3 regions of the Streptomyces sp. NPDC041200 genome follow, and region 3 is predicted to be linked to each of the others. Evidence: riboswitches for the same ligand, from Rfam matches in the RefSeq annotation. Region 3 holds a riboswitch; each other region holds the start of a gene.

Region 1 (3,925 bases), on a different contig from region 3:
GAGCGCGATGTCCTGGCCGGGCTGGTAGCCGGCCTTCTTGATGGCCTCGACGATCAGGTCCAGGGCGTCCCGGTTGGAGTCGAGGTTCGGCGCGAAGCCGCCCTCGTCGCCGAGGCCGGTGGACAGGCCTCGCTCCTTCAGCACGCCCTTGAGGGTGTGGTAGACCTCGGCGCCCCAGCGCAGGGCCTCGGAGAAGGACTCCGCGCCGACCGGCGCGATCATGAACTCCTGGATGTCCACATTGGAGTCGGCGTGCGAACCGCCGTTGAGGATGTTCATCATCGGGACCGGCAGCAGATGCGCGTTCGGACCGCCGAGGTAACGGAAGAGGGGCAGGTCGGACGCCTCGGAGGCGGCGTGTGCCACGGCAAGGGAGACGCCCAGGATGGCGTTGGCGCCGAGCGAGGACTTGTCCGGGGTGGCGTCCAGGTCGAACATCGCCTGGTCGATCAGGCGCTGCTCGGTGGCGTCATACCCGACCAGCTCGGGGCCGATCTGCTCGATGACGGCGAGGACGGCCTTCTCCACGCCCTTGCCGCCATAGCGGTTCTTGTCGCCGTCACGGAGTTCGAGGGCCTCGAAGGCGCCGGTGGAGGCGCCGGACGGGACGGCGGCACGGCCGGTGCTGCCGTCGTCGAGGCCGACCTCGACCTCGACCGTGGGGTTGCCTCGCGAGTCGAGGATCTCGCGAGCTACGACGACGTCGATGGACGGCACGAGGATCTCCTTCGTATGGGTCTTCGGTAGCAGCATGAGCCTAACCGCACCGAAGCCCCGGCGGGGTGCACCGTGGGGGCGGCGCACCCGGCCGGGGCTCGTTGACTACGGTGTGGCTGCTCAGCTCAGGTGCAGCTGCTGGCCGGGGAAGATCAGGTCGGCCTTCTGGACGACGTTCTTGTTCAGCTCGAAGAGCTTCTTCCAGCCGCCCTTGACGTCCTCCGTCTTGGCGATCTTGCCAAGGGTGTCACCGGCCTTGACCTTGTACTCGCCGTCGCCCTTCTTGATCGGGCCGCGGGCCTGGTCGCGCGCGGCGTGCTCGGGCGCGCTGCGCGGCGCGGCCTTCGGCTTGGCGGACGGGGCCGGCTGCGCGGAGTCGGACTGGCTCTGCTGCGGCGCGGACGGAGCCGGGGCGGCCGGGGCGCCGCCGGAGGTCAGGCCCTTGCCACAGACCGGCCAGGCGCCCTTGCCCTGGCTCGCGAGGACCTTCTCGGCTACCTGGATCTGCTGGGCCTTACCGGCCTTGTCTGCGGTGGGAGCGAAGGCGGTACCGCCGTAGGCGGCCCAGGTGGAGGAGGAGAACTGCAGGCCGCCGTAGTAACCGTTGCCGGTGTTGATCGACCAGTTGCCGCCGGACTCGCACTGCGCGACCTGGTCCCACTGGGAGCTGGTGGCGGCAGAGGCGGACGTCGCACCGATGAGCGGGGTGGCCACGGCGGCTCCGGCGAGGCCGACGAGCGCGGTGATGCGAGTGGCCTTGGACGGACGACGGTGCTTGCCCTGAGCATTGGACATGTTCGTTCGTTTCCTCACCGACGCCTACGAGGTGAGCTGTCGGGTTCGGGCGTGAGTTGCCCGGCTGGGTGCGGGGACCGCACCCTGCTTCACCCCTAGCCGTTCGGCCGATTCCGCTGGCCTCCCGGCACTTACCTTGGGTCCCCCGCTCCTGCCTTCGGCGCTGGCGCGTCGGTACCGGACGACCGCCGGCAGGACTCGGCGTGACGGTCGACGGTGCTCGTTGTGGCGAGCGGAAAGACGTTAAACACACGTCCGGGAAACGTTCAAACACCCTTATCGCAGCGAAGAGGGCGGTTATCGATCTCACCCGACCCACATCGGCGCAGGTGGGGCCGGGTGCGGAGAGACCGGACAGGACGGACGGGCCGGAAAATGTGACGAGAGGTATGTCTCACCGGAGCCAGATCGGGCAAATCACCCCGAACTACCGGCCCTTGATGGTGAGGTCAAGTCGCTGACCAGGGAGAATGAGATCCGGGTCGGTTCCGATGAGGTTCTCGTTGGACGCGTAGAGCCGACGCCAGTCGGCGCCCAACTCCTGCTTTTCGGCGATTGCTGAAAGGTTGTCACCCGGACGCACTGTGTAGCCGCCATCCGAGGGGTTTTCGGCGCGGTCGGTACCGCCACGCGAGGCATGGCCGCTCGGCCGCTCATCCCGGTCCCGGTCGCCCCGGTGCTTCCCCGAGGAGCCCCCGGAGCCGCTCTCGGTGGCGGAGGGGGTCGGCGAGGGGTCGGAGGTGCTGGACGAGGGGGACGGGGAGGGCGCGTCGTCGTCCGGCCCGTCGGGCGAGGCGGAGGCGGAGCCTTCGGACTGCTCCGGCCGCTCCGGCCCGCCGGACGCGTCCGGCGAGCCGGGGGTGTGCGACGCGCGGGGCGTGTCCGTCGCGCCGGGCGCCTTGCCGGACGAGTCGCCGCCCCGCCCGTCCGAGTCGCCCGAGCCCTCCGAGTCGCCGCGCTGGGCGTCCTGCCGGGGCGGAGGTGCCGTACTGCCCGGGTTCACGTCCGGGGCGTCGTCGCCGTCGCTCAGCCCGGCGTTCAGCGCGCAGCTGGGCCACGCGTCGGGGCCGCGGTCGCCGAGGATCGACTCGGCGACGGATATCTGCTGGGAGCGGCTGGCGAGGTCGGGGCGCGGGGCGTAGCTCGTGCCTCCGTACTTCTTCCACATGTCGAGGGTCAGCTGAAGACCGCCGTAGAAGCCGTTGCCCTCGTTGGCGCTCCACATCCCGGCGCTCTCGCACTCGGCGACCTGGTCCCACGTGGAGGCGGGGGCGGCCTGGGCGCCGGTCGCTCCGAAGAGCGGGATGGCGATGCTCGCACCGGTCACCCCCGCCGCGATGACGATGGCCGGAGCCTGGCGGGGGCGGCGGTGACGTCCGTTCCCGGAAAGCATGCGAATCGCCTCTCGTGTGGGGGCTCGTTTGTCGGTTGAACATAGCGACGCCACACGATCATCACAAGCCGGTGTATCCCAGGTCACGCCACGGTCACGCGGCTGACCGGATGTCACTTTTCCCAGGTCACCGGGAGGGTGCGCAGCCCGCGCATGATGAGTCCGCCGCGCCAGCGCAGTTCGTCCGGCTCCGCGCCGAGCCGGAGGCCGGGGATGCGGCGGAGCAGGGTGGCGAGGGCGGTCTGCGCCTCCAGGCGGGCCAGCGGGGCGCCCAGGCAGTAGTGGATGCCGTGGCCGTAGCCGAGGTGCTGGTTGTCGGTGCGGGCGAGGTCGAGGGTGTCCGGGCCGGGGAAGCGCTCGGGGTCGCGGTCGGCGGCGGCGAGCACCACCAGGACCGGTTCCCCCTCGCCGATGTGCTGCCCGCCGATGGTGACCGGCTCGGTGGCGAACCGCCAGGTGGCCATCTCCACCGGGCCGTCGTAGCGCAGCAGTTCCTCGACCCCGGTGGCGAGCAGCCCCTCGTCCCCTTCTTCTGCTTCTTCCAGGTGTTGCTGGAGCCGGGCGCGCTGGTCGGGGTTGCGCAGCAGCGCGTAGAGGCCGTTGCCGATGAGATTGACGGTCGTCTCGAACCCGGCGAACAAGAGGATGAAGGCCATCGCCGCGGCCTCGTTCTCGGTGAGGTGGTCGCCGTGGTCGCTGGCCCGGATCAGATCGGAGATGAGGTCGTCGCCGAGCGCGGCACGCTTCCGGTGGATCAACTCGGCCAGATACGCGCGGATCCGCTTCACCGCGCGGGCCACACCGCCGCGCGGGCCGCCGCCGTGCCGGATCATCGTCGCGGCCCAGTCCCGGAAGTCGTCCTGGTCCTCGCGCGGGACGCCGAGCAGATCGCAGATCGCGTAGATGGGGAGAGGAAAGGCGAACTCGTGGATGAGGTCCGCCTCTCCCCGGTCCGCGAAGGCGTCGATGAGGCCGTCGGTCAGCTCGCGCACCCGAGGGGCGAACGCGGCGACGCGGCGC
Region 2 (3,925 bases), on a different contig from region 3:
GGCGGGGCCGCGGTGAACCATTACGGGTCACCGCGGCCCCGTTGTTTTTCCGGAGACGGAATTCCCTTGAGCGCTTTACCGGGCGGCTGTTAATTCCGACCGCTCGCCGTGTTTACGGAGTGTTTCGAAGTCCTCACCTGGGCCGCGTTTCGCAGCCGGAATTCGGACAGCGAACGCTCGGTGTGCGCGGCGGCGAGCGCCCGCGCCCGCTCGGCGTCACCGCGCGCGACCGCGTCCACGATCGCCCCGTGCTCCGCCCAGGCCTCGACGGCGCGCACCGACAGGTCCCCCGCAGAGCCCGGTACGGCCTGCGCGGCCTGCCGGGCCGGATCCACCGCGTACACCCACGCCGTCTTGCGCCGCAGCTGCACCAGCAGACCCGACAGGCTCGGGCTGCCGGACGCCTGGGCGAGCGTCTCGTGGAACCAGTCGCCCAGCGAGCGCAGCTCGCCCAGCCGACCGCGCTGGGCCCGCTCCTGGCCGAGCCGGACCAGACCGCGCAGCACCTTCAGATGCCCCTCGGTGCGGCGCTGGGCGGCCTTGGCGGCACCCAGCGGCTCCAGCAGCGCCCGGATGTCCAGGAGGTCGGCCGCCTCCTTCTCGGACGGCTGCGCGACGCACGCGCCCGCATGCCGCCTGGTCGTGACGAAGCCCTCGGACTCCAGGGTGCGCAGCGCCTCGCGGACGGGCACCCGGGAGACCCCGTAGCGCCGGGCCAGCAGCTCCTCGGCCAGGCGGCTGCCGGGCGGATAGGCACCGGAGATGATGTCGTCACGGATCGCCGCGCACACCGCATGCGCCGAAATCCGGCGACCGCCCTGGAGTGCGGCCGTATCCCCGCTCATTTCCGGTCCCGCATTATCGAACCTCCGCCTCAACCCCGCGAAACGCATCCGCTTGACGCGCGTTCAGCGACTCTATTCGAAGCTGCCGGGATTTCCGATGGGCGAAGGAAATTCAGGGATATTTTTTGGTCACAGCGGCGCATCACGCCGAAGGCCCCGTCCGGAGCGGACGGGGCCTTTCGACAAGAGTGGGCGACGGGTCAGAGGTTGACGCCGTGCGAGCGCAGGTACGACAGCGGGTCCATGTCCGAGCCGTACTCCGCGGTGGTACGGGCCTCGAAGTGCAGGTGCGGGCCGGTGACGTTGCCGGTGGCGCCGGACAGGCCGATCTGCTGGCCGGGGGTGACCTTCTCGCCGACCGAGACGCCGACCGACGAGAGGTGGCCGTACTGGGTGTAGGTGCCGTCGTTCATCTTGATGACGACATTGTTGCCGTAGGCGCCGCCCCAGCCCGCCTCGACGACCTCGCCGGAGCCCACCGACTGCACCTCGGTGCCCGTGGAGGCCTGGAAGTCGATCCCGGTGTGACTGCCGGAGGACCACAGGCCGCTGGACGCCGCGTAACCGGTGGAGACGGAGGAACCGTCGACCGGCGAGACGAACGTGTTGAGGCGCTTGCGCTCGGCCTCACGCGCGGCGCGCTCCTTGGCATCGCGCTCCGCCTTGGCCTTCTTCGCGGCGGCCTCGGCCTTCCGAGCGGCCTCCTGGCGGGCCACGGCCTCGGCCTTCGCCTTGGCGGCGGCGGCCTCGGCGGCGCTCTCCTGGGACTGGGCCTGCGCGTCGATCTGGTCGGAGAGACCGTCGCCCATCACCATCGCCTGGCGGAGACCGGTGTCCTGGGCAGACGCCTCGCCGGTCGCGGCGAGGGCGGGGCCGGCGATCCCGGCTACGACGCCCGAGGCGACCGTGGTGATGCCAGCGATGTTCGCGCCGGTGCGGACGGCGGTCTGGCTGGGACGTCGGTGCTTCCCGGCGGCACGGGTGAACGCCATGGTGTGGCGCACTCCTTTCCTTCCTCTCGCCTACCGGGTTAGCTGACGGGTTCGGAGCAGGAAGGTCTCCTACGGGCCCCTCCCCCGGCCGGGGAAGGCGTCCGATTCACCCCAGGGACGTTTGGGTCCCCGGCTCCCCTGGCACTCGCACCATGGGACTCGGCGATGGCTGTCCGTGCCGCGGGTGCGGCGGTATCCGGCGAACAGCCGCACTGACGCTAGACGGGCCGTGTTTCGATCACCAAACGGTTACGGGTTTTTGTTGTTCTCGCCACAAACCAAACGCCCCGCGAATCGGACATATGGGAGGACCCCGGCGTCTCACTTGACGCCAGGGTCCTTGTGGGGGTGGTGCGTTGAGCGGCCTCAGCCGGCGATGACGGTCACCTCTCCGATGCCGAGCGCCTTCACCGGCTCCTCGATCCGGGAGGCGTCACCCACGAGCACCGTCACCAGCCGGTCGGCCGGGAAGGCGCTCACGACCGCCGCGGTCGCCTCCACCGTCCCCGCGTCGGCGAGCCGTGCGTACAGCTGCGCCTGGAAGTCGTCCGGCAGGTGCTGCTCGACCTGGTCGGCGAGGGTGCCCGCGACGGCGGCGGCCGTCTCGTACTTGAGCGGGGCGACGCCGACGAGGTTCTGCACGGCGACATCGCGCTCGGCGTCCGTCAGCCCCTCCTCCTTCAACGTCCGCAGCACCGTCCACAGGTCCTCCAGAGCCGGGCCGGTGACCTCGGTGGCCACCGAACCGCTGATCGCCAGCAGCGAGGCGCCCGCCGAGCCGCCGCCGGCCGGCGAGGGCGGCGTCGAGCGCAGCACCTGGCCGAAGGCGCGCACCCCGTAGGTGTAGCCCTTCTCCTCGCGCAGCACCCGGTCCAGCCGGGAGGTCAGGGTGCCGCCCAGGCAGTAGGTGCCCAGCACCTGGGCGGGCCAGACGCGGTCGTGGCGGTCGGCGCCGACGCGCCCGAGGAGCAGCTGGGTCTGGACCGCGCCGGGCCGGTCGACGATCACCACACGGCCGGTGTCGTCGGCGATGACCGGCGGGACCGACCGCTGCGGGGCGGGGCCGCCGGTCCAGGCGCCCAGGGTGTCGGCGAGCGCCTGGTCGAGGTCGACCCCGGCCAGGTCACCGACGATGACCGCGGTCGCGGTGGACGGCCGGACATGCGCCTCGTAGAAGGCCCGCACCGCCGCGGCGTCGATGCCCTCGATGGTCTCCTCGGTGCCCTGGCGCGGCCGGGACATCCGCGACTCGGTCGGGAACAGCTCCTTGGCCAGGGCCATCGAGGCGCGGCGGGCCGGGTTGGCCAGCTCGTGCGGGATCTCGTCCAGCCGGTTGCGCACCAGCCGCTCGATCTCGCCGTCGGGGAAGGCGGGGGCGCGCAGGGCGTCGGCGAGCAGACCGAGCGCCTTGGGCAGCCGGGAAACCGGCACCTCCAGGGAGACCCGGACGCCGGGGTGGTCCGCGTGGGCGTCCAGGGTGGCGCCGCAACGCTCCAGCTCGGCGGCGAACTCCTCGGCGGTGTGCTTGTCGGTGCCCTCGGACAGGGCGCGCGACATGATCGTGGCGACGCCCTCCAGACCGGCCGGCTCGGTGTCCAGCGGGGCGTCCAGGTTGATCTCCACCGCGACGACCTGCTGGCCGGGGCGGTGGCAGCGCAGCACGGTCAGCCCGTTGGCCAGCTCACCGCGCTCGGGCGCCGGGAAGGCCCACGGCTTGGGGGCGCCACCCTGCGGCTGCGGGTGGAAGGTCATGGTGGCGGTGACGGCGTCGCTCACTGGGCCGCCTCCCCTTCTGCGTCGGTGTCGGCGGCTTCTGCGGCATCGGCCTGGTCGGCGTCGTCGGCGCCCTGGACGGGCTCGTAGACCAGCACGGCGCGGTTGTCGGGGCGCAGCCGCGCCGCGGCCACGGCCCGCACCTCCTCGGCGGTGATGTCCAGCACCCGGCCCACGGCGGTCAGGGCCAGCTGCGGGTCGCCGAAGAGCACGGCGAACCGGCACAGCTCGTCGGCGCGGCCGCCGACGGTGGCCAGCCGGTCCAGCCACTCGCGCTCGATCTGCGCCTGGGCGCGCTCCATCTCCTGAGGGGTC
Region 3 (3,925 bases):
GGCGGCGATCTCGCGGATCTTGCCCGCCTTCACCAGCTCGTCGAGGGTGGAGATGATCTCCTCCACCTCCACCGACGTGTCGTCGTAGTGGGTGTAGTAGAGGTCGACGTAGTCGGTGCCCAGGCGCTGGAGGGACTCGTCCAGGCCGGACTTGATGGCGGAGGAGGAGAGTCCGCGGGGCTCCGGGACGCCGGCGCCGACCTTGGTGGCGAGGACGATGTCGTCGCGGTTGCCGCGGGAGGCGAACCACTTGCCGAGGACCGTCTCGGACTCGCCGCCCTGGTTGCCGGGCGCCCAGGCGGAGTAGACGTCGGCGGTGTCGATGAAGTTGCCGCCCGCCGCCGCGTACGCGTCGAGCACCTCGAAGGACTCGGCCTCGTCGGCCGTCCAGCCGAAGACATTTCCGCCCAGGGAGAGCGGGAAGACGGACAGGCTGCCGATGTTCTTGCGGGTCGTCTCAGTCATACATACATACAGCGTCTCCGACGGGCCCGTGTATTCCGGTGGCGGCGGGGCGGCGGTAAGACGGACCGGCGGCCCTGGCGTCAAGGGGGGAGAGAGCGCCAGAGCCGCCGGAACGAGGGGCCGTCGCGGCGGCGACGGCCGGATCAGGGAGTCACGGGTTCAGCCCGTGGTCGCGCAGCCAGGTCAGCGGGGCGATCGGGGAGCCGCCGCCCGGCCGTACCTCCAGGTGGAGGTGGGGGCCCGTGACGTTGCCGGTGGCGCCGACGCGGCCGATGGTCTCGCCCGAGGACACCTTGCCCGAGGTGACGACCATGGACGACAGGTGGCAGTACCAGATCTCGGTGCCGTCATCGAGCTTGAGCACGATGCGGTAGCCGTACGAACCGGCCCAGCCCGCCTGGGTGATGGTGCCGCCGCTCACCGCCTTGACCGGGGTGCCGGTCGGGGCGGCGAAGTCCTGGCCGGTGTGGTCGGCGGACCAGATGTCGCCGGCCTGGCCGAAGCCCGCGGTCAGGGTGTACGAGGCGACGGGGAGGGTGAACCCGGCGGAGGTGGAAGTGGAGGACTTGGCGGGGGCGTCGGCGGCCTTGGCCGCGGCGGCCTTCTTCTCGGCCTCTTCCTTCGCCTCGGCGGCCTCGGCGGCCTTCTTCTTGGCGGCGGCCTCGGCCTTCTTCTGCTCCGCCAGGTCGCGGGCCTTGGCCGCGGCCTTCGCGGCGTCGTCGGCGGCGGCCTTCGCGGCGGCGCGCGCCGCGGCCTCGCGCCGGTCGTCGTCCGCCGCGGTCTGCTGGCTCTCGGCCTGCTGGAGGATACGGGTGCGCAGCGCCTCGCCCGAGTCGGTACCGCTCGTGGCGAGGGTGGCCGCGGCGGGCTGGGCGGAGTCCTGGTCGTCGGCCATCAGGGAGCCGATGCCGGGCAGGTCCTTGGCGGCGGGCAGCTGGGCCTTGACCTCGTCGGCGACGTGGGCGAGGTCCGGCATGGAGATCGGTGGGTTCGGCCGGTCCTTGGCGCTCGCCATGCCGCCCGCGCCGACCGCCGCGATGACGCCGACGCCGAGCACGGCACTGCTGCGGGCCATGGTGCCGCCGCGCGGCTTGACGACGCGGTGCCTGCCGCGCAGCGGAGCGATGGACTCCTCGGTGGGGTTCCACTCGTCCCAGACGGCTTCCTTGCCTGCGGACGGCTCATCTGGTTCGGCACCGAGGCCGACTGCGGGGCGGGCGCCGGCTCCGGCGTCGAAGCCGACTCCGTACGCGGTCGCGGTGCCGATGCCGGTACCGGACGAGCGGTACGGAGCTTCGTCCAGTACGGACCTGTTGGACGCCACCGGGGCGCACTCCTTTCCTTCCCTCTCGCCTACCGGGTTAGCTGACGGGTTCGGAGCAGGAAGGTCTCCTACGGGTCAGGTTCGACCCGATTCACCCCAAGGTGGTGGTTCCCCGGTTCCCTGGTGCCGCGACTGTTGCTGCCGTGGTGCGTGGTGGTGCGTGGTGCTCAAGGTGGTGCTGTCGCTGCACGTAACGGGATTCGGCGACGGCGCACGGTGCCGCCTCTGCGACGGCTGTGCCGACCGCGCTGCGTTATCGAACGTTAATAGAGAGCGCGACATGATTCCAAGCTCTTCTGAAGAATTCGCGCAGCTTTGGCATGAACTTAGTAACCAAGGAAGGACAGATGGGGGCGTTTCACCCCACTTGAAAAGGGATGGCAAAAACCTCCGGCGGGCTGATCGTGTGTCAATCGTTATGCGCGCGCGTCACGGTTGGCTACGGTCCGTGTCCGGAGCGGGGGGTGTCGTTCCGTTCGGCGCCGTTCCGTTCGGCGCCGTTCCGTTCGGCGCCGTTCCGTTCAGGCCGGGCGGGCGCCGCACCGCGAGCAGTGCCATGTCGTCCGAGGTCTCCCCGCCCGAGTGCAGCGCGACATCCTCCACCAGCGCGTCGAGCATGCCGCCCGGTCCGGTGAAGCGGCGGCCGCGCAGCCGCTCCTCGGGGACGTAGAAGGTGCCGTGCCGGTCGCGGGCCTCGGTCACCCCGTCCGTGAACAGCAGCAGCGTGGCGTCCTCCGGAAACCGCAGCTCCGTCACCCGGTCGGGCCACGCGCCCAGTTCGCCCATCCCCAGCGGCAGCGCGGGCGTCTCCGGCTGCAGTGGGCGCACCTCACCGTCGCCGGGCAGCAGCAGCGGCGCGGGGTGGCCGCGGTTGATGAGGCGGAGGGTGGAGTCGCCGCGCGGGATCTCGCCGAGGACGGCGGTGGTGAACCCCTCGAACGCCTCCAGCTCGGCCCGCCGGGCGCCCTCGCGCCGCAACGCCCGCTCCAGCCGTCCCGCCAGCCCCTCCAGCGTGGCCTCCTGCTCGGCCGCCTCCCGGAACGCGCCGATGAGGACCGCGACGACCTCCACCGCCTGCAGCCCCTTGCCGCGGACGTCCCCGACGATCAGCCGTACCCCGTGCGGGGTGTCCTGGACCGCGTACAGGTCGCCGCCGATCGCGGCGTACCGCTCGGCCGCCACATAGCGCGCCGCGACGTCCAGCCCGGCGATACGGGCGGGCGGTACGGGCAGCACGGCCCGCTGCGCCGCCTCCGCGATGCCGCGCGCCGAGGCCAGCCGCCGGTCGCCGCGGCGGACGACGCGGTTGATCACGAGCGCGAGCAGGGCGACGGTGGCCACGGTGGCGATCTCGGTCGCGGCCTGGGTCGGGTCCCGTACGCCGTGCAGCTCCGCCAGCAGGCAGACGGCGGTGAGGGCGAGGACCGTCGTGACGATGGTCTGCCGCAGCGGGAAGAGGGAGGCGGCGACCAGCGGGGCCGCGGCGAAGAAGGGGGACGCGGTGTACGGGGCCGGGGCGGCGAGGTCGAAGGCGACGCCGCCGAGCAGGAGGAGGGCGGGGGTCCACGGGGCCAGCTGGCGCCCCGGCGAGGCCCGGACGGCCTCCTCGGCCGTGATGAGACCGGGGGCCGTGCCCGAGGAATCGGGGGCGGCGGGCGTACGGGCGCCCGGACGAGCCCTGCTCCCTCGCACCCGCGCCACCGGCCTGTCTCGCTTTCCCTGGTTCGTGGCCCCGTCCATCAGACTTCCGGGTGCCGGGCCGCCGTGCGAGTCGATGGCGGCCATGTGGGTGCGTCAGAAGTGCTTCGCGGACGGGGCGTGGTTGTGCGGGGGTTGACGGCCCCCGGGTGCCCTGCGGCCCCGGATGGCGTGCATCCGGGGCCGCAGGGTGAGCCGTGGCGTTCGCCGGGGCTCGGTCAGCCGCGGCCGTGGCCGCCACCTTGGTGTTCGTCGCTTCAGGGGGTGCCGAGGGCGATGTTGGAGCACTTGCTGCCGATGTTGATGTCACCCGTCGGGGCGAGCGCGGCGGCGCCGGTGATCGGACCGGTGGCGGTGTCGCAGTCGTTGCTCTGGACGGCCGCAGTGCCGTTGGTGAAGTTGATGCAGTCGGAGGCGATGTTGAGATCGCCCGCCGGA

Evidence for each region. Region 3 has a riboswitch for cyclic di-AMP ahead of ACZ6CL_RS30415 (M23 family metallopeptidase). Riboswitches for the same ligand answer to the same signal wherever they lie in the genome.
Region 1: linked by a shared signal. The riboswitch ahead of ACZ6CL_RS32295 (transglycosylase family protein) and the one ahead of ACZ6CL_RS30415 (M23 family metallopeptidase) in region 3 are both predicted to bind cyclic di-AMP.
Region 2: linked by a shared signal. The riboswitch ahead of ACZ6CL_RS26255 (M23 family metallopeptidase) and the one ahead of ACZ6CL_RS30415 (M23 family metallopeptidase) in region 3 are both predicted to bind cyclic di-AMP.

What each region holds. Positions count from the first base shown of each region.
Region 1 covers NZ_JBVIZF010000022.1:79,315-83,239, forward strand. Annotated here, with positions in the region: gene eno (phosphopyruvate hydratase) at 1-723, opposite strand, end outside; gene ACZ6CL_RS32295 (transglycosylase family protein) at 838-1,512, opposite strand; cyclic di-AMP (ydaO/yuaA leader) riboswitch at 1,519-1,685, opposite strand; gene ACZ6CL_RS32300 (transglycosylase family protein) at 1,940-2,905, opposite strand; gene ACZ6CL_RS32305 (cytochrome P450 family protein) at 3,019-3,925, opposite strand, start outside.
Region 2 covers NZ_JBVIZF010000013.1:96,677-100,601, reverse strand. Annotated here, with positions in the region: gene ACZ6CL_RS26260 (GntR family transcriptional regulator) at 90-845, opposite strand; gene ACZ6CL_RS26255 (M23 family metallopeptidase) at 1,046-1,837, opposite strand; cyclic di-AMP (ydaO/yuaA leader) riboswitch at 1,850-2,012, opposite strand; gene ACZ6CL_RS26250 (M16 family metallopeptidase) at 2,204-3,589, opposite strand; gene ACZ6CL_RS26245 (M16 family metallopeptidase) at 3,610-3,925, opposite strand, start outside.
Region 3 covers NZ_JBVIZF010000019.1:9,454-13,378, forward strand. Annotated here, with positions in the region: gene ACZ6CL_RS30410 (aldo/keto reductase) at 1-465, opposite strand, end outside; gene ACZ6CL_RS30415 (M23 family metallopeptidase) at 617-1,789, opposite strand; cyclic di-AMP (ydaO/yuaA leader) riboswitch at 1,801-1,930, opposite strand; gene ACZ6CL_RS30420 (PP2C family protein-serine/threonine phosphatase) at 2,219-3,481, opposite strand; gene ACZ6CL_RS30425 (hypothetical protein) at 3,745-3,925, opposite strand, start outside.